4 regions of the Paenibacillus sp. ALE3 genome follow, and region 1 is predicted to be linked to each of the others. Evidence: riboswitches for the same ligand, from Rfam matches in the RefSeq annotation. Region 1 holds a riboswitch; each other region holds the start of a gene.
The links. A riboswitch is a leader RNA that binds a small molecule or an ion and turns the genes downstream of it on or off. The one in region 1 is predicted to bind cyclic di-AMP.
Positions count from the first base shown of each region.

Region 2: linked by a shared signal. The riboswitch ahead of ACXHJ2_RS16825 (hypothetical protein) and the one ahead of ACXHJ2_RS03200 (TrkH family potassium uptake protein) in region 1 are both predicted to bind cyclic di-AMP.
Region 3: linked by a shared signal. The riboswitch ahead of ACXHJ2_RS23380 (C40 family peptidase) and the one ahead of ACXHJ2_RS03200 (TrkH family potassium uptake protein) in region 1 are both predicted to bind cyclic di-AMP.
Region 4: linked by a shared signal. The riboswitch ahead of ACXHJ2_RS09730 (3D domain-containing protein) and the one ahead of ACXHJ2_RS03200 (TrkH family potassium uptake protein) in region 1 are both predicted to bind cyclic di-AMP.

Region 1 covers NZ_CM134214.1:699,872-707,211, forward strand. The annotation lists gene uvrC (excinuclease ABC subunit UvrC) at 1-1,972, shown strand, start outside; gene ACXHJ2_RS03195 (CPBP family intramembrane glutamic endopeptidase) at 1,941-3,671, opposite strand; cyclic di-AMP (ydaO/yuaA leader) riboswitch at 3,933-4,085, shown strand; gene ACXHJ2_RS03200 (TrkH family potassium uptake protein) at 4,495-5,835, shown strand; gene ACXHJ2_RS03205 (potassium channel family protein) at 5,854-6,531, shown strand; gene ACXHJ2_RS03210 (LysR family transcriptional regulator) at 6,537-7,340, opposite strand, start outside.
Region 2 covers NZ_CM134214.1:3,772,724-3,780,063, forward strand. The annotation lists gene kdpC (potassium-transporting ATPase subunit KdpC) at 1-458, opposite strand, end outside; gene kdpB (potassium-transporting ATPase subunit KdpB) at 478-2,508, opposite strand; gene kdpA (potassium-transporting ATPase subunit KdpA) at 2,544-4,220, opposite strand; gene kdpF (K(+)-transporting ATPase subunit F) at 4,366-4,443, opposite strand; gene ACXHJ2_RS16825 (hypothetical protein) at 4,628-5,023, opposite strand; cyclic di-AMP (ydaO/yuaA leader) riboswitch at 5,137-5,310, opposite strand; gene ACXHJ2_RS16830 (glutathione peroxidase) at 5,775-6,260, shown strand; tRNA gene ACXHJ2_RS16835 (tRNA-Leu) at 6,409-6,491, opposite strand; gene ACXHJ2_RS16840 (urease accessory protein UreF) at 6,755-7,340, shown strand, end outside.
Region 3 covers NZ_CM134214.1:5,194,757-5,202,096, forward strand. The annotation lists gene ACXHJ2_RS23360 (PTS sugar transporter subunit IIA) at 1-178, opposite strand, end outside; gene ACXHJ2_RS23365 (YwhD family protein) at 453-959, opposite strand; gene ACXHJ2_RS23370 (M1 family metallopeptidase) at 1,084-3,096, shown strand; gene ACXHJ2_RS23375 (hypothetical protein) at 3,108-3,935, shown strand; cyclic di-AMP (ydaO/yuaA leader) riboswitch at 4,212-4,349, shown strand; gene ACXHJ2_RS23380 (C40 family peptidase) at 4,355-4,855, shown strand; gene ACXHJ2_RS23385 (GNAT family N-acetyltransferase) at 5,159-5,665, shown strand; gene ACXHJ2_RS23390 (4a-hydroxytetrahydrobiopterin dehydratase) at 5,744-6,043, opposite strand; gene ACXHJ2_RS23395 (hypothetical protein) at 6,161-6,454, opposite strand; gene motA (flagellar motor stator protein MotA) at 6,642-7,340, shown strand, end outside.
Region 4 covers NZ_CM134214.1:2,155,573-2,162,912, reverse strand. The annotation lists gene ACXHJ2_RS09760 (DUF4247 domain-containing protein) at 1-584, opposite strand, end outside; gene ACXHJ2_RS09755 (DUF4178 domain-containing protein) at 598-1,104, opposite strand; gene ACXHJ2_RS09750 (DUF350 domain-containing protein) at 1,129-1,536, opposite strand; gene ACXHJ2_RS09745 (PspA/IM30 family protein) at 1,666-2,334, opposite strand; gene ACXHJ2_RS09740 (NADH:flavin oxidoreductase/NADH oxidase) at 2,421-3,443, opposite strand; gene ACXHJ2_RS09735 (polysaccharide deacetylase family protein) at 3,745-4,551, shown strand; gene ACXHJ2_RS09730 (3D domain-containing protein) at 4,751-5,419, opposite strand; cyclic di-AMP (ydaO/yuaA leader) riboswitch at 5,426-5,606, opposite strand; gene ACXHJ2_RS09725 (amino acid ABC transporter ATP-binding protein) at 5,837-6,559, opposite strand; gene ACXHJ2_RS09720 (ABC transporter substrate-binding protein/permease) at 6,546-7,340, opposite strand, start outside.

The DNA.
Region 1 (7,340 bases):
CAGCGAAGGCACCATCATTTATGTCGGCAAGGCCAAAGTGTTGAAAAACCGGGTTCGTTCCTATTTTACAGGTAGCCATAACGGCAAGACGCAACGACTGGTTGCCGATATTCGTGATTTTGAATATATCGTTACAGGCAGCAATATGGAGGCGCTCATTCTGGAGTGCAACCTTATTAAAAAGCACCAGCCGCGTTATAACGTGCTGTTGAAGGATGATAAAACCTTTCCGTACTTGAAAATTACGAACGAGGCACACCCCAAGCTGGAGGTAACCCGTCGCGTTCTGAAAGATAAAGCGAAATATTTTGGACCGTACCCTAATTCCTACGCGGCACATCAGACGAAAAAGCTGCTGGATCGTATGTATCCGCTACGCAAGTGCGGTGTGATGCCAAAAGAAGTGTGTCTGTATTATCACATGCATCAGTGCTTGGGACCTTGTGTGAAAGAGGTTGAGAAGGAAACATATGACCAGATCAGTCAGGAGATTGGTTCCTTTTTGAGTGGAGGACATGAGGAAATTAAAAAGGATCTCCAACGTAAAATGCAGGAGGCCGCAGAGGAATTGTACTTTGAGCGTGCCAAGGAGCTGCGGGATCAGATTATTAGCATCGACGCGATGATGGAAAAGCAGAAAATCACCACATCTGATGCGAAGGACCGGGATGTATTCGGCTTTTCGGTAGATAAGGGCTGGATGTGTGTACAGATTCTATATGTCCGTAAGGGTAAAATGATCGAGCGCCATATGTCGACTTTCCCTTTCTACGGTGAAGCTTACAGTGATTTTATGTCCTATGTGACGCAATATTACAGTGACAACCCGGCAGTGCCGCAGGAGATATTGTTGCCGGATTCTCCTAAGCTGATGAAAGCAAAATCGGCTGATGTTGATCAACCGATTGCAACAGAAACTGAACTATACAGTGCAACTACGGCTGAGACTACCGGGATTACAGATGAGGAAGCAGTACAAACGGAGTCAGATCGTTCTGCTGACCCATTGCTGGTAGCCGAAGCACGAGCAGCTTATGCAGAAGGAACGAATTCAGCCCAAGTTGGTGACCAAGAAACCGAGGAAACTGAAACTCAACTATCCGGTGGATTGGAGGACCCATCTGCAGCAGCTCTTGCTCTGGCTGAATGGTTGGATGTAAAAGTACTTGTGCCACAGCGCGGGCTGAAAAAGCAAATGACAGGTATGGCGACGGAAAATGCACGTGTTGCTTTGGATGAGAAGTTTAAGCTGATCGAGCGGGATGAGGAACGGACATCCAAAGCTGCAAGCAATCTGGGACGTGCCATTGGGCTGGATAGTCTGCATCGGGTAGAGGCATTCGATAATTCCAACATTCAGGGTTCTGATCCAGTCTCGGCCATGATTGTCTTTATTGATGGCAAACCTGCCAAGAAGGAGTATCGAAAATACAAGATCCGTTCTGTGCAGGGACCAGATGATTATGAAACAATGCGTGAGGTTATTCGGCGTCGATATGAACGTGTGCTGAAGGAAAATCTTGAACGTCCCGACTTGATCATTGTCGATGGTGGCCGTGGACAAATTAAAGCGGCAACCGATGTATTGGAAAATGAGTTGGGTTTGTTTATTCCTGTGTGTGGTTTGGTGAAAGATGCCAAACACAGAACTTCCCAACTACTGATGGGAGAAACATTTGAGGCCGTGACACTTGCACGCAATAGCGAGGAATTTTATCTGCTGCAACGGATCCAGGACGAGGTTCACCGTTTTGCCATCACGTTCCACCGCGAGCAGCGCGGCAAATCTATGGTAACTTCCCAGTTGGACTCCATTCCAGGCATCGGCGAGAAACGGCGTAAGTTGCTGCTTAAGCATTTTGGATCGCTCAAAAAAATAAGAGAGGCCAGCGTCGAAGACTTCCGGCCTCTCTCTATTGGGGATAAGCTTGCTCGTCAGATTATAGCTGCCCTTCGGGAGGAGGAGTCGTAGAATACGGCTCCTCTTTTTTCATGGGTTCAAACATGATTCGATTAGGTTTTTTGGGACTAAACCAGTAAATGATGTAGCCTACAATAGCCGGAAGTAAGATCCAGAATAGGCCGGCGCTCACATTCACGGTGTCTCCCAGACTTATCACACTAAGCCCCATTAATATGCTATCAAAAATAACGTGGCTGAACATAGCAGCGATAAAGCCGTAACGCAAGAACACGAAACTAAACAGCAAACCAAGAAAAGTCAGCTCAATAGGTCTGGAAATCACCGGATAGATCGGATAAAGCGTATGTCCCAGTGCCCAAATAAGCGTAGTGATCAGACAAGCAACAAACGTATTCTTGACTATTTTTTTTACCATCGGAATACCAAATAGACGGTAAACAGTTTCTTCTCCAATACCTGCCATCCAAGCCATAATCGGCAATAGCCATGGATAAGCCATATTGTAAGGGGACTGCGTGGCGTCTGTAGTGGAGAACGTATTAAATGTGCGCTCCAATACAAAGAACAAAATGGATTGTACGCCCAGTAAAATGAAGGCCCACAAGTAACCGACATACATACTGCGAAGCACATACAATCCGTAGCCCGGCTCTTTAGCACGTGGCCATGCATTTAGTCCAACCTGACGCATAAGCCCGTCGCCGCCTACCAAGGAGAAATAGAGGGCTACAGCCATGAAGAAGGTAACACCAACCTGGAATACCATAAGAAATATAAGCATGCCCTTACTGCCTGCTTCAGCTTGCAATAAAGGTAGCATGTTCATTGTCCCAGCTATACTAGCAATAAAGTATACAATGGACAGAATAATACCGCGCACAAATGAAGTATGTCGTCGGGTGAGTGACGCATATACAATGGCAAGTACGCCCAGGACAAAGCTAAATAGGGCATAACCCGCATAAGTCATCCAATTCGCCCAGTATGTTTGCTTTTTAACATAGTCGGTATAGGACGAAGGGGCCGAAAAGCTTTGGGTAAACGAGCGAACATCCCCGTCTTCAAAAGTAAAAGCCAGCGTAAGTACCGAGGCGCCGATTTTCTTTCCGTCCACGGTATATTTTAATCCACCTTCCCCCTCAGTGGTCGCGAGCTTCAATTCAGATGGCTTAAAGCCAAAGCGTTTGATCCATATTGCTGCAGCCTGTTCCTTGGCTTCGAGCGTCATGTCACCCTCAGCTACACGTACAAGTCTGCTTCGTGCTTGTTCATCTGTAGAAACATCAGCCTGTGTGTAATTGGTGCTGGAGGTGATCCGTTTAAAGCTAACGACCTTCCCAGTGGATAAATCCACATGGATTTGCAGCTTGCCCTTCGCTGAGGAGTCAGGCAAATCAACCCGAAAGGTTTCATAAGGATAATTTTTTTTCCATGTACGATCGTACTCTTGAACCAATTTTTCTCTGGATAAATAACCGTACAAATCTGTTTCAGCCTGATAGGTTACGACGGGCTTCTCTGGCTGTGATTCCGTATAGCCCAGCTCGGAACGGGCAAAGTCCAGGGCGTGTATGACCGCTTCTTGTTTGCTGATGACCTTTGCATTCATCAATGATTCCGGACTTGGATTGCTAAGCGAGGGAATAAGCAATTGAAAGATAAAAAAGCAAACCAGGCCAACCCCGCCCAGCAAGCCTAATTTTTTGAAGTTGGCCGTGAGCACGACCGGTTTCCCGATAGGATTCATGAGTTTCCTCCTTAATCTGTAAATAAGAACATCCATTAAAGATATCATACTGCACAGGTTCCCGCCAACAGAGCAGCGATATTCATGAAAACAGAGTGAAAGCACTTTAAAGTTTTAATAAAATTAGATAAGCTGTGATTAACCGATGTCTATTCGCGAATTAAAGCCAATTTCACGTTTTTTCGGCGAAATCGGTTTTGTGATCTGGATAGAGAAGGATTATAATCTTGAGGCAATGCCTATGAAATATATGGGTAATGATATACATTTAAGCCGAATTTCTATGAGAAAACGGGGGAACCATGTTACTGGGGTGAATTTTACAGCCGATCCTGATGGACCGGAAGTGTAAATAGGGCATACTGTGCTGTCCGAATTCGTCAGCTAACCTCGTAGGCTGTGGACAGGAACCAAGTCAGGCACTCGGTTTTCCGGTGTCTTTTTTTGTGTGTATAAAAGTGTTTGGATTGGTTAGACCGCTGCGGGTTCAGATTATTCTTCCGATTGCTGTTATCCCCGGATTTTTTTGATTGTATAAACCCTTTAATGGTTAAAATCCGGAGATAAAGGCAAACGCTTCGCTTCTTCAGAACAATTCTGCCCCCTTCGCTGCTGCTCGCCAATAGCACCAGGGAGCCGGTTAGTGTTTGACATGCATTCTTCCTGTATTCAGGGAATGCTAATTATAGCTACTTAAGGTTTGGAAAATCAAAAAAATCAGGGGCAACGACGATCGGAAGATAAATGGAACGCGTAGCGGGCTTACACCGTATTAAGTCACTGTTTTTATAGTTTTAAGGATTAGGAGAGAAGTGATGAATAGATGAATCCCAATGCACGCTGGCTTCGGCTTTCTCCACCGCAGATATTCGTTGCAGGCTTTGCCATTATCATTCTAATAGGTAGTTTATTGTTAATGTTGCCCATCTCTAATACAACAGGAAAACCACTTGCGTTTATAGACGCTTTGTTTACTGCCGCGTCCGCGACCTGTGTAACCGGGCTTGTCGTTAAGGATACAGGGCTCTTTTTTACAACTTTTGGTCAAATCGTTATCGTTGCGCTGATCCAGATCGGTGGTCTTGGCTTTATGACCATGGCTACCTTGATCGCGCTGGTGTTCAAACGTCGCATTTCCTTGCGGGAGCGCCTTATTTTGCAAGAAGCGATGAATCAGACCTCTGTCGAAGGAATTGTTGGATTGATCCGCAAGGTGCTATGGTACTCGCTGATGATTGAGGGCGTATGTGCAGCTATTTTTTCGATTCGCTGGTCATTTGATATGCCTGTCGGCAGGGCGATTTATTTTGGAATTTGGCATGCCATTTCCATGTTTAATAATGCTGGTTTTGATTTATTCGGTGAATTTCGCAGCCTGACAGGTTATGTATATGATCCGATTGTTAATTTTACAGCCATGTTTCTCATTATTTCGGGTGGTATTGGTTTTGTAGTGATGTCAGACCTGGCAGATTATCGTAAGCGTAAGAGACTATCTTTGCATACCAAGGTGGTACTCAGCATGACAGCTGCTCTGATTGTCGTCGGGACGCTCGTCATTTTTGTATTTGAGTTTACGAATCCAAAGACGCTTGGCTCGCTTGATTGGGGTGGTAAACTGCTGGGTTCTTTATTCCAGTCCGTTACTCCACGTACCGCAGGTGCCAACACGCTGGACATTGCAGGCTTGCGGCAGGCTACGCAGTTTTTTATCATCATACTCATGTTTATTGGAGCTTCGCCTGGCTCCACTGGGGGCGGGATTAAGACCACTACATTTGCCCTGCTCATTGGAGCGGTGTTTTCGATGCTGCGGGGACGGGAAGATATTGTGCTGTTCCGGTACCGACTTGCGCAGGCACGAATTTATAAGGCTTTGACCATTACCTTGCTGGGGCTGCTGTTCGTGATTGGGGTGACGATGATTCTGTCCGCAACCGAAGATCATCATTTTCTAATGATCTTGTTCGAGACAGTGTCTGCATTTGGTACAGTAGGGCTGTCTATGGGGCTTACACCTGATTTGTCAGTTGTAGGCAAGCTGGTGATTACTCTGACGATGTTTGCAGGCAGGCTGGGTCCACTCACGCTAGCTTATGCACTGGGACCGAAAAAGGGTAAGGAATTGTATCGTCATCCAGAAGGTAAAATAATTATAGGGTAAGGGAGTTTTCGAGTAGATATGAAAACGCAGCAGTTTGTAGTCATTGGCCTGGGACGGTTTGGCTCAAGCCTGGCTTTGCAATTGGTGGATATGGGGTGCGAGGTGCTGGGCATTGATCGGAATGAGGATGTTGTAGACAGTATGAGTGAGATCCTGACACATACTGTCGTGGCGGACGCTACAGATGAGGATGCGTTGCGGTCACTGGGCATCCGTAATTTCGATTGCGGCATTGTTGCAATTGGTGATGATATTCAGGTAAGCATCCTGACCGCCATTTTGCTGAAGGAGCTGGGTGTGAGAAAAGTCGTAGCCAAAGCTATATCTGTACTGCATGGGCGTGCGTTAGAGAAGCTTGGGGTGGACCGAGTCATTTATCCGGAACGAGATATGGGTATTCGGGTAGCGCATCAGCTGGTCACGCCTAATCTGCTCGATTATTTGGAGCTGTCCAAGGAATACAGCATTGTGGAACTCAATGTGCCTGCATGTCTGAATGGCAAAACGTTAGCAGAATTAAATGCTCGTACTCGCTTTGGTTGCAGCATCGTGGCACTTCATACGGCGAATGGTATCTTGATCGCGCCGACAGCTATGGATCGGCTGAAAGCAGACGATATTATGGTCATTATCGGCTCCAATGACAATATCGGCCGCTTTGAGGATGAGGTCGTTAATGTCAATGAAGAGGGTTAAATTCTCTACACCATACGGTAGCCTGCAAACGATGCACGTGTCTCGCTAATCCAGCGTCGTGCTGTCGGGCCGAGATCGGCCGTTTCTGAGTATATGAGGGAGGTCGTTCGGCGTGTCTCCTTCAAATCAGGCAAGTACAATGCAGTAAGTCCATTATCTCGCAGCAGTTCGCTGCGCAAGTAGGATTTGGGCAGCAAAGCGGATGCCTTGCAGGTTGGAAGCAGGCGTACAATCGCCTCGAAGGAGTCGATTTCCATGCGGATATCCGGCATAATGCCGCTGCGCTGGAACAAGTCATCCGTCAGGCTGCGGTACCAGGTTCCTTTGGAGAAAATGATCATCGGCAATCCTTGCAGGTCCTTCATTGAAGCCGTTCCTGTCTTGACAGTTAATTCATGTCCGATGGGGACGACTAGCTCCAAATGATCGTCAAATAACGGAATGCAGCGTAATCCAGCTTCATGAATGGCAGACCCGACAACGCCGGCGTCTGCTTTTTTGTCGCGTACAAAGGCGACGATTTCATGCGTTTTGCCGGTGAGCAGCTTTAGCTCAGTCTGAGGATGCTTGCTCATGAAAGCCTCGACGAGGGTAGGCAACGTCGTTTGGAGTGTCGTAAGACTTGCGCCCAGAGTAAGCATGCTCTGGGCTTCATTTTTGTGCTGTGACAGCTTTTGTAAGAAGCGAAGCTGACGTTGCCGTTGCTCCAGCGCGAAAGTATATACAAATCGGCCAGTTGATGTAATTTCGAGCCGTTTGCCCCGACGATCAAAGAGATGGACACCCAGCTCTTCCTCCAGCTTGGCAAT
Region 2 (7,340 bases), 2.7 Mb from region 1:
TGCTTCTGCCAATCCGCAATAGAATCCTTGATCCGCTGCACCAATGCCGGGTTCGAGGGTGCGTAATTACTTGAGCCTGAACCAGCCCCATTGTAATCGATACTTGATACCCGACCTTGGAAAAACGCCGGATTGGTAAAGGACTGCCCAATCAGCTCAGAGCCGATTACCCGCCCCTCCGTGTCACGAAGCATACTGCCGTTTGCTTGCTGCGGAAACAGGACTTGCGCCACTCCTGTACTAACTAGCGGATATGCCAATCCGCATAATAGGATCATTAGCACAGAAGTTCGTAAAGCCACTCCAATAACCGCGCTTCCTCGCATCTCATGTCTCTCCGGTTGATTTTCCGGCACTGCCTCCGTCCCTGTACGCTTGTTATGACCTTGTCCGCCAGATCCGGCTTTCTCATGTGCAGCAAACCTGCGTCCAGACAACATCCGATAAAAACCACTCATGTCGCTCACCCTTTCTGCGCTAAATCCACAAATGTACCAGCAAATCAATGGCCTTAATGCCGACAAACGGTACCACCATACCGCCCAGGCCATAAATCAGTAAATTCCGTCCCAGCAAACGATCCGAGCTCATTGGCTTATACTTCACGCCCTTCATTGCCAGCGGAATCAGAAGTGGAATAATGACTGCATTAAAAATAAGCGCCGATAAAATAGCCGAGAGCGGGGAACCCAGTCCCATGACATTCAGTGCACTCATTTGTGGAATAGCCAGCATGAACATCGCCGGAATGATAGCAAAATATTTAGCAACATCGTTCGCAATACTGAACGTTGTTAATGCCCCGCGTGTCATAAGCAGTTGCTTTCCGATGGCGACCACCTCAATAATTTTGGACGGATCAGAATCCAGGTCCACCATATTAGCAGCTTCCTTGGCCGCGACCGTACCGCTATTCATGGCAAGACCGACATCTGCCTGGGCCAGCGCAGGCGCATCATTGGTTCCGTCTCCAGTCATGGCAACCAGCTTGCCCTGCTCCTGCTCACGGCGGATAACCGCAATTTTGTCCTCCGGCTTGCTTTCTGCTACAAAATCGTCCACACCTGCTTCACGTGCAATTGTAGCAGCGGTCAGCGGATTATCACCGGTACACATAATCGTGCGGATGCCCATTTCCCGAAGCTGATCGAAGCGTTCCTTCATGCCCGGCTTCACCGTATCCTTCAAATAAATAATGCCGTATATCCGATCATCCAGCGCCACCGCTAACGGTGTACCTCCTTCTGCGGCTACCTGATTTGCTTTTTCCTCCAGATCAGCCGGAACACTGCCTTTTTGCGATACAATCCACTGCCGGACAGAGTCCACGGCGCCTTTGCGTACTCTTCGTCCATCGCCGAGATCCAGACCACTCATCCGGGTTTCTGCCTTGAACTCGATAAAGGTCCCACCTGCTGCCAAGGATTCATCCAACGTGTACTCCTGCTTGCGCATCAATTCCAGCACCGAGCGCCCCTCAGGTGTCTCATCCTTTAGTGAACTCATCGCCGCCCATTTCGCTAACTCTGCCTTTTCTACACCATCTACCACCACGAATTCACTCGCCATCCGGTTTCCGAAGGTGATGGTACCCGTTTTATCGAGAATCATCGTGTTGATGTCCCCGGATGCTTCTACCGCCTTGCCTGACATGGCCAGCACGTTAAACTGGGTAACCCGGTCCATACCGGCAATCCCAATAGCCGACAAAAGCCCGCCAATCGTGGTCGGAATCAGACAGACTAGCAACGAAATCAGCACGGGAACAGGCAAATCAATCTTAAAATGACGGGCTATCGGAGCCAGTGTCACCACCACAATTAGAAAAATAATCGTCAAACTAATCAGCAATGTATTCAGCGCAATTTCATTTGGCGTTTTTTGCCGCTGTGCACCTTCCACGAGCGAAATCATTTTATCAATAAACGTCTCACCCGGCTCAGTCGTAATTCGCACCTTAATGCGGTCACTGACCACCCGCGTCCCGCCAGTTACCGAGCAAAAATCACCGCCCGATTCCTTAATGACCGGAGCTGATTCTCCCGTAATCGCAGATTCATCCACCGAAGCCAGGCCTTCAATGACCTCACCATCACTTGGAATCATTTCGCCCTGAGAGACGATTACCACGTCACCTTTACGCAATGCTGTCGAGCTGACTACCTGAATCTCATTTCCGACAAGCTTATTAGCTTGCGAGTCCTGCTTGGATTTTTTCAAGGAAGCAGCTTGTGCCTTCCCCCGTCCCTCCGCGAGCGCTTCGGCAAAGTTAGCAAAAAGCAGCGTGAACAACAGAATAATAAATACAGCCAAGTTAAAGCCCATTTCCTTGCCGACTCCAAAATAACCGGGAAGCAGCAGCATGAGCAACACAACCAATGTACCGATCTCTACGACGAACATGACAGGATTTTTCATCATGATCATCGGATTTAATTTTATAAAGCTATCCTTGACCGCCTGCTTCAAGATGCTTCTATCCAGCATGCGTTTGCGTTCTTCCTTCATGATCAAGCACCCCGTTCATCCATTCTCATTTTTCATCACATGGTCAAAAATTCAGCTACAGGACCCAATACGATCACCGGCAAAAAGGTTAACGCACCAATCAACAGAACAACTCCGATGAGGATGGCTCCAAACAGCTTGTTGTCCGTGCGCAGTGTGCCTATCGTCACCGGGGTCGGGGCTTTGGCATTCAACGAAGCTGCCACAGCCAGCAATGCAATCATGGATACATATCGTCCAAAGAACATAACTGCTCCTGTTGTAACATTCCAGAACACGTTGTTATCTGAAAGACCTTCAAATCCTGAACCGTTATTTGCCGCAGATGATGCATATTCATAGAGAACCTGAGTCAACCCGTGATATCCGGGGTTAGAGACCGCATCGTATCCCCAATGACTCATAAACGCAAGCGCAGTTGGAGCTAGAATAAGAAACGGATGTACCAAAATGGCAATCGCAATCAGCTTCATTTCCTTGCCTTCAATTTTCCTACCCATAAATTCCGGGGTTCTTCCGACCATCAAACCGCATATAAATACCCCAAGAATTGCATACATCAGCATATTCATCAGCCCGACGCCCTTGCCGCCAAAAATGACGTTTAGCATCATTTCTCCCAAAGCAGCCATACCACCTAGCGGGGTCAGTGTATCATGCATATTATTGACCGAACCTGTCGTTGCCGCTGTTGTAACCGCAGTGAATAGTGCCGATTGTCCAATGCCGAAACGAACCTCTTTCCCTTCCATGCTTCCCTGAGATGCATCCATACCCAGTGCCTGGATTAACGGATTACCTGTCTTCTCCGACACATACGTTATGGATAGAAAAATAAGGAACAAGACCATCATCGAGCTAAAAATAATCCAGCCCTGCTTGCGATTACGGGCAAACAATCCAAAAGTATACGGCAGCGAAGCCGGCATTACCCACATTGCTAAAATTTCCAGTACGTTCGTCCAAGGACTTGGATTCTCAAAAGGATGAGCAGAATTAGCTCCCGCAAAACCGCCCCCGTTCGTGCCCAAATGCTTGATGGATTCCAATGAGGCAATGGGTCCCATAGCAATCTGCTGCTGTGTACCGCTTAAAGTCGTAATATCCGCCGTGGACTGTAGCGTCTGTGGTACTTTTAGTCCCACCAGCACCAGCGTAAGTACAAAGGCAAGCGGCAGAAAAATCCGTATGTTGGCTTTAATAAAATCTTGAAAAAAATTACCCATTCCTTCACCGCGCCGCGTCAGTCCCCTCATAAAAGCCGCAGCAACCGAAAACCCCGAAGCAGCCGAAGTAAACATCATCATCGTGACGAACGCCATCTGTGTCAGATACGTAAGCCCGCTTTCTCCGCTATAATGTTGGAGATTCGTATTGGTCATAAAGCTGATTACCGTATTAAAGGCCAATGATGCTTCCATATTACTGTTTCCAACCGGATTGCCTGGGAGTATAGCCTGCAAGCGCAATAGCAGGTAGCTGATCCCCACAAGCACCACATTGGTTGCAATGAAACTCATAGCATACGTGGTCCAACGCATGCTGTCCTGTTTCTTCAAGCCTACAACCTTATAAATCAGCTTTTCCGTTTCACCAAAAATCCGATCCGTCCGATTCGGTTCATTCGAGAATACGTGATACATATAGGTGCCCACCGGCTTTACCAAGAGCAGCAATATGACGATCACAACTCCAATTTGCAGTAGCTCCATCCTCTATTCCTCCTTATAATGCTCCTGCATTTGGAACAACAGACCTGATTCAGAACATCCAATGAGTGCACACGTTTGCGAAAATCTACACCTCTGATGCTTCATTCTTGATCTGCTGTTCCCGCCTGCTCGATCCTATAGTTGACTAGAACTTTTCAGGATTCAGGAGTGCGTAGATTAAATACACGAACACAATAGCCGTGAGTCCTAGCACAACAATCATCCTCTTCGGCCTCCTTTTGAGGTCTGCGCATCACACCAGCGTACAAACAGCAGTATCACTCCATAACTCACAGCCATTATGAGCAGCATGTATAAATCCATCATGTTCATACCCTCCGTATCGCTCTTCAGATCGTCATTTCCGATTCCATCATAAAATCATAAACCAGCTATGTTATAAGTGCTTATCCGTTCAGCAGGAAACCCACCTCTCCGTTCAATGTGTAGATCACATGGTCCGCTCCCAATCCCCGATAAATTCCTTGTGGATTACAGCCGTGCGTAATAACATAGATCAATTCTGATGTTAGTGGCCGACATATTTGCAGGAAACGGCAAGTCAGATTCAAGCTGTTTTCGAACAAATACACACTACCAATTTCTTTTTTAGGAAAATTCCATTTTCCCGCTTGCATCGTATTGATGCGCACAATGTGCTCCACACCCATTTTTTTGAGCTGTCGTTCCTCCTGAGTGCTATTTGTGAGAACTGCAAACGCCAATTTTTTAAACATAAGCAATTTCACAAAACTTCTGCCCGCTTCATTCGGTGCAGTGACAATAATTAACCGACCTTCCATCAGTAGCTCCTCTCCCGGTATAAAAAGACAACAAAAAGAAGCCGAAGGAAAAAGGCTTCCTCCGGCTTCATACATTCCATGATAAAATAAACCATGGCTGCACACGGCGGTTTGTTGCCTCTCCCTGTACGCTTACGAGGTTAGCTGTCGGATTCGGACGTGAGAGTCGCCCTATTTACGGCACTTGGCCGGAAAATTCACCCCATGAGACACACACGGCTTGCAAAACCGTACATACTCGTTGGTTCCCCCGCTTTTGCAACTGCAAAATTCAGCGCTTTAGACAATTCGTTGTTGCTTCATTGGTGTTAATTTGAAATTACGTCTTGAATCATACACCCGTGCAAGGAAGACTGTAAAGCTCAACGGCGGGGCTATAAATCACCCTTTTGAGCATAGGAGATTAAGAATAACGCTTACAAGGCATCTATGCTTCTCGTATCTCTTTAAAACTCTGTATTTCACCCCTTTTTGAAAATGAAAGGCATGTCAATATTAGCGTAGGGTATGGCTTAGTTACTCCTTATTTGCAAAAAAGAAAGAAAATACGCTATATGTGCCAGATAATTACCGATTGAACCCGTTTTTATGAGAAGAAACACCTCAATTAGCTCCATTTGAAGTGCGATTTACCGTTTTGAACAAAAGACGATTTTACAATGGTCCAATGCCCGTATACTCTTCTGGACTTGCAACCCCTTGTTGAGTTGCTTACAATTTAATTGCAGAATATTGAATGAGGAGGGATATCTTGACCGTATATAAATATGATGCACAGACCCTACAAGGGGTACAAATTCCGTTATCCACATACGAAGGGAAAGTTCTACTTATCGTGAATACTGCCAGCAAATGTGGGTTAACCCCCCAGTACAAGGCGCTACAAGAGCTATATGACCAGTATCATGAACAGGGGCTCGAAATTTTGGGATTTCCCAGCAACCAGTTCGCCAAACAAGAGCCGGGCTCCAGCGAGGAGATCTCTGAGTTTTGCCAAATCAATTACGGTGTGACCTTCCCCATGTTCGCCAAGACAGATGTCAACGGTGATCAGGCACATCCTCTATTTCGCTACCTGACCCACACTGCTCCGGGAGTATTAGGCTCCAAAGCGATCAAATGGAATTTCACTAAATTCTTAATTACACGAGAAGGTAACGTATTTAAGCGTTATGCGCCGCAAACCACTCCAGATAAGCTTATAGGAGATATAGAGAAGCTTTTGCGGAAAAACTGACATCTTTCTTCATTAAAGTTAACGAGCGGTCCGCTGTCCATATGACCGCTTCTGTAACAGAATGATATAACGAAAAATATTTAACAAAAAAAGCACCCCTTCACGTAAAACGTGTCAGGATGCTTTTTCAACTGGGTATTACACATAATGCGGTCGAGAGGACTCGAACCTCCACGGGCGTACGCCCACTACCCCCTCAAGATAGCGTGTCTGCCATTCCACCACGACCGCATGTCATAATGTATTGAGGCAACAGATTTATTATACTCTCTCAGCAACAATTTGTAAACAATAATATTATAATTATTTTTAGTGTAACTTTATATAACATATATAAGCAATAAAATTATTTAATTTGACATGAAAGAGCTCAAAGTGTAAATATATACTACATAAATAATCGAACTATTATTATATAAATAAGATTAGAGTCAAATAAACTGACACAAATATTCACCTAAAGGAGGCGAACCATCCTGCATAAAGGTAACCGATTGCTAAACTACGCATTGTTGTTGGACCCTTCCCTACCCATTGGTGGTTTTACCCGTTTCTACGGACTGGATGAACGTTTCCGTAACGGAAACTTGAACAGTCTACAGGATCTGAAACATTTTATGCGAGACGATTGGTATCCTCAAATTACATCCCTTGACGGCATGGCCATCAAAAGTCTGTATTCAGCCATCCAGCAGAATGACGGTTGGCGGATCGCCCTTATTGATAAAATGCTGTACACCCAACATCCTTCCTCGCAGTATGTGAAAAAATCGCGACTTTCTGGCCAGCGTCTGCTCAAGCTCACCAAGGCTCTTTATCCTTGGCTTGCATTTGACCAACTGGAAGACACACTCACTCAATACAATGCAATTGGCACACTCGCTACTGTCCACACTTGGATTAACTTCCTTCTTGGAACCGATATAGAACAGACCATTCACGGCTATTTTGCCACAGCGGTATCCTTCTGTATCGAAGATGCCTTCAGACTGCTCAATCCTCCTTACGAGGAAAAGAATCCTCTTATCGATCACATGACCAGCGAGTTGCTCACCACCTGGAAGAAATTTAACGAACCTA
Region 3 (7,340 bases), 1.3 Mb from region 1:
CGAAAGGAGCGGTGACCCTACCCTCAGATGGATGAATAGCGATACCATCCCCCATAGCTTTTGTAGAGAACGCAGGATCTGGAACCTCTTCTAGAGAAACCACTTTTCCTTTAATTGGCGCTACCATGTCGAATTCTTCAATACGGGAAGCCGCCTTCTTTTTCAACCATTTAAACATAACGATGCCACCTTATTTAGAGATTACATTCATAAACAGCGATAGGAAAAAACTATATCCTTTCAGGAACCGGTTCCACGAATTCATTAAATAAAAACCGGAGTGAAACCGATTTCTATTTGAATTATAGTGAATGCCTTTCCATGATGTCAAGGCGATGATGTTCATAACTTACATGAAAAAGAAGTAAACCGACCCCAACCAAGGTATCGGTCTACTTCTGAACCTTACTGCCGACTGCTCTTTAAGCAGTTGTATACTGTTAACGCTAGGCTTACCCTTCCAGCGCCTGCTTCAATTCCTCAGGCGAAGCGTCCCACCATTCCTCGTTATGCGAAATTAGCAGGCTTTTGAGCGCTGCTTTATCTTCGCTGCCGAGATCATCCAGCATGAAACGGCGCTTGAGTGCATAATCCATACGGTTAACATGATCGGCAAGAATTTTCCAGCCGCGTTTGGCTTCGTCGTCAATCAGCATCTCGCAGGCCGTCGCGCCACCGTACATACGTCCTTCAGGCGTACGGTCCACAGCTACCCATACCAGCCATACCTGGCGTCCGTTCGGTACGTCTTCTTTATTCGTAGAGAACTTGATTCCACGTTCTACTTTACTTTTGGCATGCATGGCACCGATATCAATTTTTGCCTCTCCTCGGTCAATGATGACCGGGGACATGCTGTTCAGGTCGATTGAGCCTGCGCCGAAGCCCTTATGTTTACTCTTGCCACTGACAATATTCAGTGCAATCTGCTTTTTGCCGTCCGGCTGATTTTCACTCATGCGTCACTAGGCCTCCAATTTCCGTCTTCACACTCATTCTACACTATAAATATTTTAACTAATAATCTCGCGAAAGCAAACATATACATGCTGTAGATGCTTGTCAACGGGAGGTATCCATTGTATGACCCCAGCACGCTCCAAAATCGTTTTATTGTCTACACTAGCCCTCGGACTCCTCGCAGGGACGTTATGGTTTGCCTGGCAACCCCAATCGCAATCCGCCCCTCAGTCTGCAGGCAAACCACTATACGGCTCCGAGTCTGAATCTGCGCTTGCGCCAGATATGGGCAAGCCTCTAGGGGCCAACATCATGCCCGACCTGCCCAAGAACCCTCCACAGCCCGCTTCGGAAATTCTCAGCAAACGGGTGGTGGAGTATCACATTGATGTATCTCTGGAAAAAGGACGGGTTTTGCGAGGCACTGAGACACTGACCTGGAAACATCCAGGCAAGAAAACTGTGAATGATCTGTATCTTCATCTATACCCGAATGCCTTCTCTTCTATGGAAACCACCTTTATGAAAGAATCCGGGGGAAAGCTGCGCGGAGACACCATGCCCAAGGACGGCTTTGGCTCCATGACGCTGACCGAACTAAAAACAGAAGATGGTTTATCTCTCATGCACCGTACTCAATATGTACAACCAGATGACGGTAACGCAAGGGACCGTTCGCTCATGAAGGTACGTCTGCCCAAGCCAGTACGAGGTGGCGAAGAAATCACACTATATATGAAGTTTGAAGTCAAACTGCCTGGCATTTTTGCTCGTATGGGTGCGACAGATGATTTTGTAATGGCTGGACAGTGGTTTCCAAAGCTCAGCGTCTATGAGACTGCAGGACAACGTGGACGCGCCGACGAGGGCTGGAACCTCCATCAGTATCATGGCAACTCCGAGTTCTATGCCGATTTTGGAATTTACAGTATACGGATTCGGGTGCCTGAAACACACATCGTAGCAGCGACCGGGTTTCCCACCCGTGGTGCAGTACGACAGAACGGCCAGAAAATATATCAATTTTATGCCGATGATGTACACGATTTTGCCTGGTCTGCTTCACCCAACTTTGTAGCCGTAGAAGAACCCTTTTCTTCTACTGAAGTTCCTGGTGTCAAAATCAAGCTCTATCTAGACCCTTCCCATAAGGAACTCAAAGGACGTTACATGAGCGCAGCCAAGGCCGCCCTTTCGTACTACAGCAAATGGTACGGGCCTTATCCATATTCCACTCTATCGATCGTCGTTCCACCCAAAACAGGCAGTGGAGCCGGCGGCATGGAATATCCGACACTCATCACGGCCGCAGCTGCGGACCAACTGAATCCCGGCTATAATCTGGAACGGACGCTGGTTCATGAGATTGGGCATCAATATTTCTACGGAATGGTAGCCAATAATGAATTTGAGGAGCCCTGGCTGGATGAAGGCTTCACCTCCTATGCAGAAGAACGGCTCATGGAGCAAGAATATGGGCTTATCCCCAACTTGCCATTACAATCCGGACAGGTAGCTTCTCCACAGCCCCTAAACCGCGAATCCTGGAAGTACGGATCGTCGGCTGAGTATGCACAAAATGCCTACTCACGAGGCAAGCTGGTACTACGAGGTATTGAACGTCAGGTGGGTACGAAAAAAATGGACCGGATTATGCGAACCTATGTCCAGACCTACCGATTCAAGCATCCGACCTCACAGGATTTTCAGCGTGTCGTGGAGAGGGTGACTGGACGCTCATGGAGCCACTATTTTGAACAATATGTATATGACGGCCAGATGGCGGACTTTTCTGTCGATCGCATCACGAACCGCAAGTTGGAGAATGGATATGAAGCAGTCGTGACGCTCAGCAAAAAAGGAGCAGATTATCCCAAGATCCCTGTTCAATTTACCTTCAAGGATGGCACCACAATATTTAAGGCATGGGACGGTACGGGCAAAAGTACATCTTTCCGACTCAAAAGCACCTCTCCCGTGTCCTATGTGACGGTTGATCCTCTATACACTATTGCACTGGAGAACAAGCATATTAATAATAGCCTGAAGGCTGAATTGGACGAAAAGCAACAAACCCGTTGGAGTGTGAGTGTAACCAAGCTGTTGGAGACACTGCTTGGAAGTCTGTCATGGTGAGGTGTCTATAGATGCGGACTGTTTTAAAAGAAGGCTGGGCGCTAGTGCGCATACGCTTTTATATCGTTATCATTTTATTTTTGTATCGTCTGCTGTGGGGAGTATTTCTCTATCGGCTGGTACAGTCGGCCGTTGTCCCGCTGCTGCTGCGTTATCCTGATCAGAGCCAAAACGAGCTGGGAAAGACCTTGTTTTGGATGGAGGGGCAGATCGCCTTGATGGACAGCCAGGAAGTACATGTGTATTTATGGATACTATTAGGGGCGACCGTATTGCGCGTCCTAATCACTCCCTTCATTAGAGCTGGCATATATCAAAGCCTGTATACCGATGCGTCTGAACCGCAAAGCCTGTCCTTCTTCAAGGGGATGAAACGTCACGGTATGTCATCTCTGTTGTATTACATCATCGAGTTGGGTTTGCTGCTGCTTCCCGCCTTCTGGGTGGTACCGAGACTCTATCCTATTGTAGCAGGGACGCTGCAATCTTCCTCTTACCTGCTGCATTTGTTGCCCTATGCCATTGGGTGGGTGGCTTACGGTTGGTTCATTCGGCAGTGCATCCTGTATATGCAACTGGGCACGGTCAGTGGTCACGCCATACTATCGTCCCTGCTCGCCTTCTTTCGCCAGCTTCTTCCGGCTGTAAGCGTATCTCTCTTGCTTGGTGCTTGTGTGCTGCTGGTCTTCGGTCTATTTGGCACCGTAGCGATGATTTGGACTGGTATGTTGGCGCTAATTCTCCAGCAATCGTATCATTTTGTTACCAGTCTGGTCAGGCTGTGGCATATCAGTTCGCAGTATCGTCTATGGCACATCGATATCTCCAGCAGAGGCTAATCCCTCTCTTTATGCTTTCTCCTGCATTTTTAGCTGTCGAAAAAACTTTTTTCTTTCCCGTGCAAACGGCACATAACTGAATACTGTTAACAGAATCTGTTCCTAGGGCGTTAGGAACAGATTTTTTTTGTAACTTTTTGCGATGAAACATTTGCCAAAGCCTGCTGTCTTTGTTACAATAATCGCAGTGAACTGATAGTAACAACTTTGTAATCTTTATTGTAACCTTTATCTTAAAAACATCGTTGTCGTGAATACTGCTCTCCAAGGTGCACATCTTAAGTTAAGCCTAATTCCTGGCACCTAGGAAGCGGGGGAACCAGTTTGGGTGAATTGATCTCGCAACAGAGTGGTCATAGGGGAACCTTCTACCGAATCCTTAAGCTAACCTCGCAGGCAATGGAAGGGGTATATTTTTTTTGAAGAAGAAGCTAACGATCGCAGCCATGGGTCTCGCCATTGCCTTTACATCTTTTACATTCGGTGGCAGCAGTGCATTTGCAGACTCTAAGATGGACCAGGTCATCCAAGATGCCAAAGGAACGAACTATAGAAGCGGAGGTACTACACTCGAGGGATTCGATTGCTCCGGCTTCACAATGTATGTATTCAACAAACTGGGAATTAAACTGCCGCATCAATCTGGATCACAATTCAAAATGGGAGCTTCTGTATCCCGCGATGAAATGAGACCAGGCGACCTGGTGTTCTTCAACACCACAGGAAGAGGCGTTTCCCATGTAGGTATCTTCGTAGGTGAAGGGAAATTCGCCCACTCCTCGACTTCACGTGGTGTAGTAGTTAGCTCACTGAACGAAAATTATTACGCTAACCGTTATGTCGGTGCAAAAAGAATTATGAGCACAGACGCTTACCATTCTGTAGCTTCAGATATTCCTGATGACGACAACGTAGAATAACTACCGCACAGCAAGCTAACCCTAGCCGCAATTTGATTCTGGCCGGAATCGAATTGCGGTTTTTTATGTCCACTACATCAGTAATTATTATCATTACTGACGAACCGACACCTCAAAAGGTTTCAGTTTTAGCGAACATCGTCGGTTTTACCGCCACCGCTGGGGGAGCATATGAGCAGTAAATCCTTCTTATTGAATGTATACCCGACTTAGGTACGAAATAAACACGCTTGCCATTCTCCTACAACTTGTCTACAATCTGTGGTTAATGATTGAAGTATCTGCATAAGGAGGAATGGAAAAGTGCCGGCCTCAATATCCAACTACCGGATTGTACCGATGGACGAGCATCAAGCGGCTGAAATCTGTGAGTGGCGCTATGATCCCCCCTACAACATATACGGCTGGCTTCCCTGGGAACAAATGAAGGCACTTGAAGTCGAATTTGGAAGTCCCACGCTTCGCCAAGAGCAATATGTTGCCGTACTGGACGAAGAGAATGAGCTGACGGGATTTGCTCAATATTTTCCTATGGTCGGTGTGACCCGGCTGGGTCTTGGAATGCATCCCGAAAGATGCGGACATGGCACAGGCTCCGATTTTGTCCGGGCCATTGCCGAGGAAGCCAGACGACGTCATCCGCAGAATGAAATTGACCTAGAGGTTCTCACTTGGAATCAGCGGGCTATCCGAGCCTACAAGGCAGCTGGATTTGAGCTGACGGATACCTATGAACGCCAGACTCCAGATGGCAGAAAGCCGTTCCATTGTATGGTATATCGTCCTGAACAACAGAATCGGGTTCTATAAATAAGAGCGCCTTCACTATACAACCGCGATGTTGTATAGCGAAGGCGCTCTTCATATATACGACAGATCATTACAAACTCAATGACTGCTGCGCATTTTTTCGAAAGCTTCATTATATTGTTGGGCTTCCTTAATATCTACAGCCATAATACCGCCATCGTCCCAGGAGGTCAAACGCAGAGTCACGGTCTTGTAATCAATCGTAATAAATGGATGGTGATTAAATGCCTCAGATATAGCGGCAACTTCATCCACGAAGGCAATTCCTTTCATAAAACTGGAAAAATTATATTTCCGAACGATCCAACGTCCTTCCTCCAGTTCCCAGCCCTCCAGCTTCTCCAGATGTGCTTCAATCTCTTCTTGTGTAAAAGGCATGTTACGAACTCCTCCCCGTTTATACGGAAGCCTTTCAGCCGCTTAAATGCGGCCAAAACTACGATATATTGGTGTACATATTACCACGGCCCCGTTGATAAATCCATAAGACGGCCATCAAATCAATGGGACCGACGTCAGCTCCTCATCCCCGATGAGTACATAGATCCGGTGCTGCTCCGGCTCATAAATCACAACGCCGCTGCCTACAGTGATTACGGGCTCCGTACCCAGTGCATAAAATAGGTCTTCTGCCAAAGCTTCATTGACTTCCTGACGCCCCATCGGGTTCAGCCTGTCCCAATCTTCTGCTTCCATTTCAAAAAATCCATAGCTATCTGGAATGCGTCCCACAGCCTCTGTCAAATCGTTCAAAATTTGTTCATACTCGCGCCCATGCTTTACTCCCATGCTATTTCCTCCAATGGTTCAGCGATTCAATACATAATCACTTTATTATACCGGAAATTGGCCCTTAACAAAAAAGAGAGTTTTGTCGATAAATACTATAATCCGTCTCATAATGACGCGCTTGGGGCAAGGACGACCCATGCGGCATGAAAGGATTCAAAATCTATTCTCATGGATGAGGTGTATCATGCAAATTACAACCATTATTGGACTTGTGCTCGGGCTTTTGTCACTGGTCGTCGGGATGATCCTGAAGGGCGCGCCAGTCGTCAATCTGGTCAATAATCCCGCTGCTTACATGATTATTTTCGTCGGAACAGCAGCAAGTATATTCATGGCGTTTCCGATGGATGACATGAAACGGGTGCCAAAGCTGTTTAAAATTATTTTTACCCAGCAGAAATTGCTGGATCGCAAGGAGCTTATCGGTACATTTACCGAATGGGCATCCATTACCCGTCGTGAAGGTCTGCTCGCGCTGGAATCCAAGGTCGAAGAGATCGACGATCCCTTTATGCGCGGCGGTATGCGAATGATTATCGATGGTAATGATCAGGAGTTCGTACGCGATGTTCTGATGGAAGACATTAACGCTACCGAAGATAGACACCGCGCTGGCGCACTGATTTTCTCCCAAGCCGGTATGTACGCTCCAACACTCGGGGTACTTGGTGCGGTTGTAGGTCTGATCGCCGCTCTGGCCGACCTTAGTGACATGGAAAAACTGTCCCATGCCATTGCAGCCGCTTTTATTGCAACGTTGCTCGGTATTTTTACAGGTTATGTCCTATGGCATCCAATGTCCAACAAGCTGAAACGGCTATCCAAAAAAGAAGTGGAACTTAAGTTAATGATGGTCGAAGGTCTGCTTTCCATTCAATCCGGT
Region 4 (7,340 bases), 1.5 Mb from region 1:
GATCCAACGCTGGAATCCGAATTTTTCCCTCTACGGGTAACTGAGCCTTTTCGCTCCACCGTTATCGGCGGGATCGCTTTTTTCTCCTGTGCTGTTGGAGCACGATATTGCCCTTGTGAAGGTCGGTATACATCTCTGCTCGAATAACCTCGATAGGAGCCAGACCCCCGCAACGAATCGAACAGAGCATCCAGCACAGTTGCAGTTAAGTATCCTTTTAGAAAGCTGGAACTGTAATTTTGCTCGACATACTTTTTACTATCAATTTCAATGAGTGTGTCTTCCTTCTTAGCTGGATCCTGCTGCAAATGGTACCACTCATCACTATATACCAGAAACATCCGCTCATTGCTCTGAGGTGACATTTGTTCCGGTGTACGCTGTTCTTTCAATTCCTCCGCTACTTCGGGAACCGTTTTGCCTGCCGCCCGATACACGTACGAGGTCGAGTTTCCGCTACCACTAACGGATTCCAGCGGATACGTATCTTTCACATTTGGCGCGCCGCAGCCGCTTAACACGGATACGAACAAGCTCAGCGCCACAATGACCTTTAATGCATATTGCCAGGTGCGTTTGCTCATGTGTAACCCTCTCCTAGCTTGCCCGAATAACCTTGACGTCTCCGGTAATCACTTCTTCTCCTTCATAAAGCATAAAGCGACCGTCCTGCCATTCTACCCGCAATAGATGGTAATCATCAGACTGGTACTGCCAAACATGTTGCTCTCCACCCTGCCGGAAAGGAGCACGGCCCATAACGGTAACATGCCCAAAATACTGTTCTTCCAAATGATACGTTGTATCATCCAGTTCTAAAATGGTCGGTACTTCCTCCGGGTTGTCTAGTCTGCCATCGATGGCCTGATAAAGTCCGAATTGCAGTGTTTCCCGTTCCTCAATATGAAGATAACTCACTTGATTACCATCCTGAAGCGTCAAAACAACAGCATTCCGAGCACGATTATGTACACGACCTACCACTTCATAGGTGACAAGCGACACCTCACAAATATCCCCTGGATTTAAGTGAAGCATGCTTTTTTCCGCTTTCGGCGGTTCAGGCTTAGCAAATAGATTTGAAATTCGTTTCCATACACTCATGGTCATATTTCCTCCTTACTTTGCCTAGAAGCATGCTGTAATGATCAAGGCACCAACCAAATGCAGCGCTCCCGAAAACAGACCGAAACCAATTTTACCTTCCTGGGTACCTTTATCCAGATCAAACTGTGCCCAATATCTCAACAGCAGACGCACAATCACTTCCAAAACAAGCAGGATAATAAAGGCAATCACAGAATACACAAGCGCTTCAAGCAAATTATTAGCGGTAGCAATTGAACCTGATAAAATATATCCTTGTGCAATCAGCTTCATAATCATCCGTACCGTTACGGCCATATTTCCGGCTTTTACTTCGGCAAAATCCTTATACTTTGTAAATAAAGAATCGACATACATTAATACGAACAGCAAAATAGCACCCGCGCCCGTCCATACCAGCATCGCTTTCATCGTTTCTAAAAAATGCATTTGCTACCATCCTCCACATCTTCTTGACTACATATATTGATTTACGCCCCCAGGCAGGGAAAAGCGAAGGAGAAAACGTTTCTCCTTCGCTTACTGAGCCCTCACACTAGCGGCAATGCTTAAAAGTTCTTATTTGTTTTCGTATTGTTTCAGCAAAGCAGCAAGTTCATCGTCCACAGCACTTTTCTTATCCAGCTCTTTGAACTCTTCATCCAGCGATTTTTCCTTGGAAGCCATTTCGTTGCTCGCTTCAGCACGTGCTTCTGCTTGCAGCATTTTTTCCTCCATACGCTTCAATCCAGCAGTTGCCGTATCCGAGCTAAAACCGTTCATAGCTTTGTTAATTTCAGTTTGCGCTTTAGCTGCGTTATAACGGGCAACCAGTGTCTCGCGCTTGTTTTTCATTTCAGTCAGCTGTCTACGCATTTCATCCAGCTTACCACGCAGGTTGTCAGCTGCAGCTTTGTTTTGCTCATAACCAGCTTGGAACTCGTTCATTTTTTGTTCGGCAGATTTCTTTTCTTCCAGCGCACGACGAGCAAGATCCACATTTTGTGCTTTTGCAGCCGTATGAGCCTGTTCTTCGCGTTTTTTCACCAAAGCTGCCTGTTCTTCGTATTGCTGTTTGAATCTCTTTTCAATAGCAATTTGAGCGGCTACCGCTTTCTCTGCGTCTTCCAGATCCTCTTGCATATCACGAATGTATTGATCCGTCATTTTAACTGGATCTTCTGCCTTGTCGATAATGGCGTTAATGTTAGACATCGTAAGATCTCTTAATCGTTTGAAAATAGACATGTGAAGTTCCTCCTAGAATTGAATGCTTAAATTTTAAGCTCTGTACACATGTTTACGCAAGCTTTGCAAAGAGGTTTCAAAAATATCTAAAAACCGCGTAGATAAGGCTCTGGGATATCTGCCTGTACTTTTAGCGCCCGTGAAGCATGCAGCGCCCAATAGGGATCACGCAGCATGGCACGCCCTATGGCTACCAGATCAGCTTCATTTTGCTGAACGACTCGGCGGGCATCCTCATAATCATCCAATAAGCCGACAGCAATGACAGGCACATTCAATTTTTCACGGATGGTATGAGCCAAATCGACCTGATAACCAGCACGCGCAGACGGGCCTCCGCTGGAGCCTATCGGACCCTCACCACCAGAAGAAATATGGAAAATGTCTACACCTGCATCACGATATCGTTCCCCTATGGCTGCTATGTATTCAACATCATATCCGTCTTGGACATATTCTTTGGCAGATATCCGCATTAGCACAGGCATATCAGCAGGAAGTACCTCTTTAACAGCACGGATCACCTCAACACCAAACAGTGACAAATCCTGCCCATATTCATCTTCTCTGGTATTGGTTAAAGGGGAATGAAATTGATGGATCAGATAGCCGTGAGCACCATGAATCTCTACCGTGTCAAAACCAGCTTCTACCGCCCGGCGAGCCCCCTCTTTGTAGGCCTGAACCAGTTCCTTGACTTCTGCTCTCGTCAAAGTGTGGGGATCTTTAAAGCGTTCACTAAAGGGGATCGAGGACGGGCCTACAGGTGTCTCAGCATCCTCGGCCTTGCGTCCGGCATGGCCTAATTGAATGGCAATTTTGGCACCATACTTGTGGACTTCCTCTACAATTTTGCGATATGCAGGAATATGTTCGTCACTCCAAATGCCCAAATCACGATCCGTAATGCGTCCATCCGGATGAACCGCTGTCATTTCCACAATTATGAGCCCAGTCCCTCCTACCGCGCGACTCACATAATGGACATAATGCCAATCCGTCGGTTTGCCGTCCTTGGCCTCCACGCTGTATTGGCACATTGGGGGCATGACAATCCGATTTCTTAAGGAAAGCCCCTTTAATTGATAAGGAGTAAACAAGTCGGTCACTTTTATCCATCCTTCCCTCAATTCCAGTCTGTATCATTATGAATAGCATCCCCATTATACACCAGCTGTCACGGTATACCGAATCCTTTGTAAGGCTAAAACTTGCGAAAATGCTTCAGTTTTCGGTCATGTTTAAGAGAATATGTCCGTTTACTTCGTCATCTTCACAGATATCCGCTTCATGATGTGCTTCTCTTCAGTCGTGTAGGGCTTCACTCAATCACCAGCATAATTTTAATAGGACAGGTACATAATAGCTGAGAGCACCACTAGGTACCACGCACGGAAAGGGGGAATATAAATGCGGTACAGGGGAGTGTTGCCATGTTTAGCACTGTTACTAGCATTTTCAAGTTTTCCCGTTCACGCGGATACGTCTCCCAACATCGGAACGCCCCATCCCAAGGAAGCTGCTGCCGCTACTTCGGTATATCAAAGTAAAGATCGAGCTGCTCCAACATTAGCGATGCTACGAAAAAAGCATGCGGACATTTTTAAAATGTGCGGCCCGCACACCCGCCAAATTGCCTTAACCTTTGATGATGTGCCCGATTCAAGGTATACGCCGCAGGTTTTGGACGTATTACACGCAAACGGTATCAAAGCTACCTTTTTTATCGTCGGCCATCGTGCGGAAAAGCATCCGGGGATCATACGCCGCATCATCCGCGAGGGCCATGCTATAGGAAACCACTCCTATACTCATCCGGATTTCAGAAAGGCCACACCAGAGCGCTTTCACCACCAGATTACAAAAACAGAACGCATTTTAGAAGCCAGCGCAGGTTTTCGACCCAGATTGATACGACCACCCTATGGTGAAATCACGGAGCCTCAAATCCAGTGGGCACGTCGTCATGGGTACATGATCGTCAATTGGAATGTGGACTCTCTAGACTGGAAGGGATTAAGCAAAACACAGATTCAGCGCAACGTGATCCCGGCTACCGGACCTGGCTCCATTATTTTAATGCATGCAGGTGGAGGTCAAAGTTCCAACTTACAAGGTACTGTCCAAGCTTTGCCGGGTCTAATCCACTCTTTAAAAGCTAAGGGCTACAAGTTTGTCACAGTCCCCCGGCTACTTCACACATCGGAACGAAAATAACAGTATGTCTAAGCCTCGCATATACCAACAACGTAAAAAGGCTGCCTTAACGAGCAGAATGTTTCTGCTTGTAAGACAGCCTTTTTTACGATAAACGACCAGACCTGATAAGAAGTCGTCCCAGTTATATGTTGTATGCTATAATATTAAGTTTACATAATATTTATTATGTTTAATGAAATTAAACATATGCACACTGCTATTTATCAATGACGTACAGTTTCACATTTTGGAAACCGAAATCGTTCACGAATGATTTGTTGCCAGGGATAAAGATATCAATCCGCTTTCCGGTAATAGCGCTGCCCTGATCACGGGCAACGGCCACAAAAGAATGGTCGGGCAAGCCCGGATGGGAATAGCCTGTAACTAGCACCTTTGTTCCCATAGGAATGACTTTCGGGTCTACCGCAATTGTACCTAGTTTAAGCGGATTGCCGTAGTAATCGACTGCACCCCATTTGCCATTTTCATCAGCTGCGGCTGAATATGCTGTTGCTTTAACATCAACTACTTTACTGTAATTGAACGTTTTGCCCCATGCTTCAATTGTTGGTCTCTCATTCGCTGGTGCTTTCTCCGTAAGAAGCTGTGGCTTCGAATCCGAAGCCGCCTTCACACTTTTTTCGTCTGGAACTTTAATTTGCAGACCTGCATATATGTTGTTGGACGCAATATCAGGGTTAGCCTTCGTCAACTCATCTACCGATACCCCATAACGTTGAGCAAGCAAAAAGAAGGTATCGCCTTCTTTGGCAGTATGAAGCGAAGCAGCATCTGCTACTCCAGCTGTCTGGGCCAGTCCTGCAATAGCTGCGGCAAGCACCGCAAATTTCATGTTTTTTCCAATATGTTTTAAATGTTTCAAAGCTATGTACCTCCTCTGTTATGCCTGCGAAGTTAGCTGTCGGATTCGGACTCAGGAGAAGCCCTATGCTTGTGCAATTCACCCCTAGGCATATTCCACAACATCTTATGACGCATTGGAATAATTGCCGTTGTTACGTCCCCCGCACTTCCCACGGTTTGAGCCCAGCATTGAGCATTTGTTATCATTGCTGCTGCTCCGGTAAGTTTTGGCTTACTGCATAATATCACAATTTTGTAACCTTATCTGCATGAAAATGTTGGGAACCTTGAACATCATACTATACTCATTACAATTTTGTCATCAAAAATCGGTTTTTTGTTACGAAAATATGGAGATATGGTGACAAAAAGAGAAAAGCCCTCCGTGAAACATTATCACGAGAGGGCTTTGTTAATATTTCATAAAAGCATTTTCTTACAGCACTTTAGCAAGAAAATCACGGGTACGGTCATGGCTTGGAGTACCGAAAACTTGCTCAGGCGTACCTTGTTCTATAATTTGACCGTTGTCCATAAAGATGATTCGATCCCCTACCTCACGGGCAAAGCCCATTTCATGCGTCACGATCACCATCGTCATGCCGCCCTCAGCGAGCTTCTTCATCACGTCCAGAACCTCTCCAACCATTTCAGGGTCAAGGGCAGAAGTAGGCTCATCGAACAGCATTACGTGCGGCTGCATGGCCAAAGCACGTGCTATCGCAATACGTTGCTTTTGACCACCAGATAACTGGTTCGGGTAGGTATTCTTTTTATCCTCAAGACCCACAGTCCGCAAGAGCTCCAGTGCAATTTTCTCCGCTTCTTTCCCCGATTGCTTCTTCACCTGCGTTGGTGCAAGCGTCAGATTCTGCAGTATTGTTTTATGCGGAAACAGATTAAAATGCTGGAAAACCATCCCCATCTTCTCCCGAGTCGCATTGATATTATGACCACGGGCCGTAATCGGCTCACCCTCAAACAAGATTTCCCCTTCTGTTGGCTGTTCCAACAGATTCATACAACGTAAAAACGTACTTTTCCCCGAACCACTCGGGCCGATAATGACGACAACTTCACCTTTGGCGATATCTATATCAATACCTTTTAAAATTTCATTCTTACCGAATGATTTACGCAGTTGTTTAACGGTGATCACTGGCTCTCAACTTCCTTTCCCATAAACCCAACAGCTTAGATAAGCTGAATGTCATTACAAAATAAATAGCGGCTGCGATTACGAACGGACTCAAGCCTTCGTAGGTAATATTCTTAATGACCTGGGCTTGATACATAATATCCACCATCCCAATGGTCGAAATAATAGAAGATTCTTTAATGATCGTAATGAACTCATTACCAATAGCAGGCAATATAGATTTAAATGCTTGCGGTAAAATGACGTGTCGCATCGCTTTGCCTCGTCCCATCCCGAGCGAGCGGGCAGCTTCCATCTGTCCACGGTCTACGGCCTGAATACCAGCACGGAAAATTTCAGCTAAATATGCCGAACTATTCAGAGACAATGTAATTATACCGGACTGGAGTGGCGTAAAATTAACACCCAACGTCAAAGCAACTCCGTAATGAATGATCATAAGCTGCACCAGCATAGGTGTGCCGCGCAGTATCTCTACATATGCGGTACCTAGCCACTCGATAATACGAATACCACTCATCCGCAGCAAGGATATGATCAGGCCAATAATGAACCCGAACAGTACTCCGAGCGCAGACAGCAATAGGGTGTAGCCGATACCCGTAGCGTAAAAACTGCGATATTTCAAAAATATATCTACAATGCTATTCGAAGAAACTTGTCGGTCTGCAGACAGTGCACTCGCTTCTGTAGAAAACTTCTCAATCGAACCGTCCGCTTTCAGGCGAGCCAACGTTTTATTTACTGAAGCAAGCAATTCCGCATTTCCTTTACGGATGCC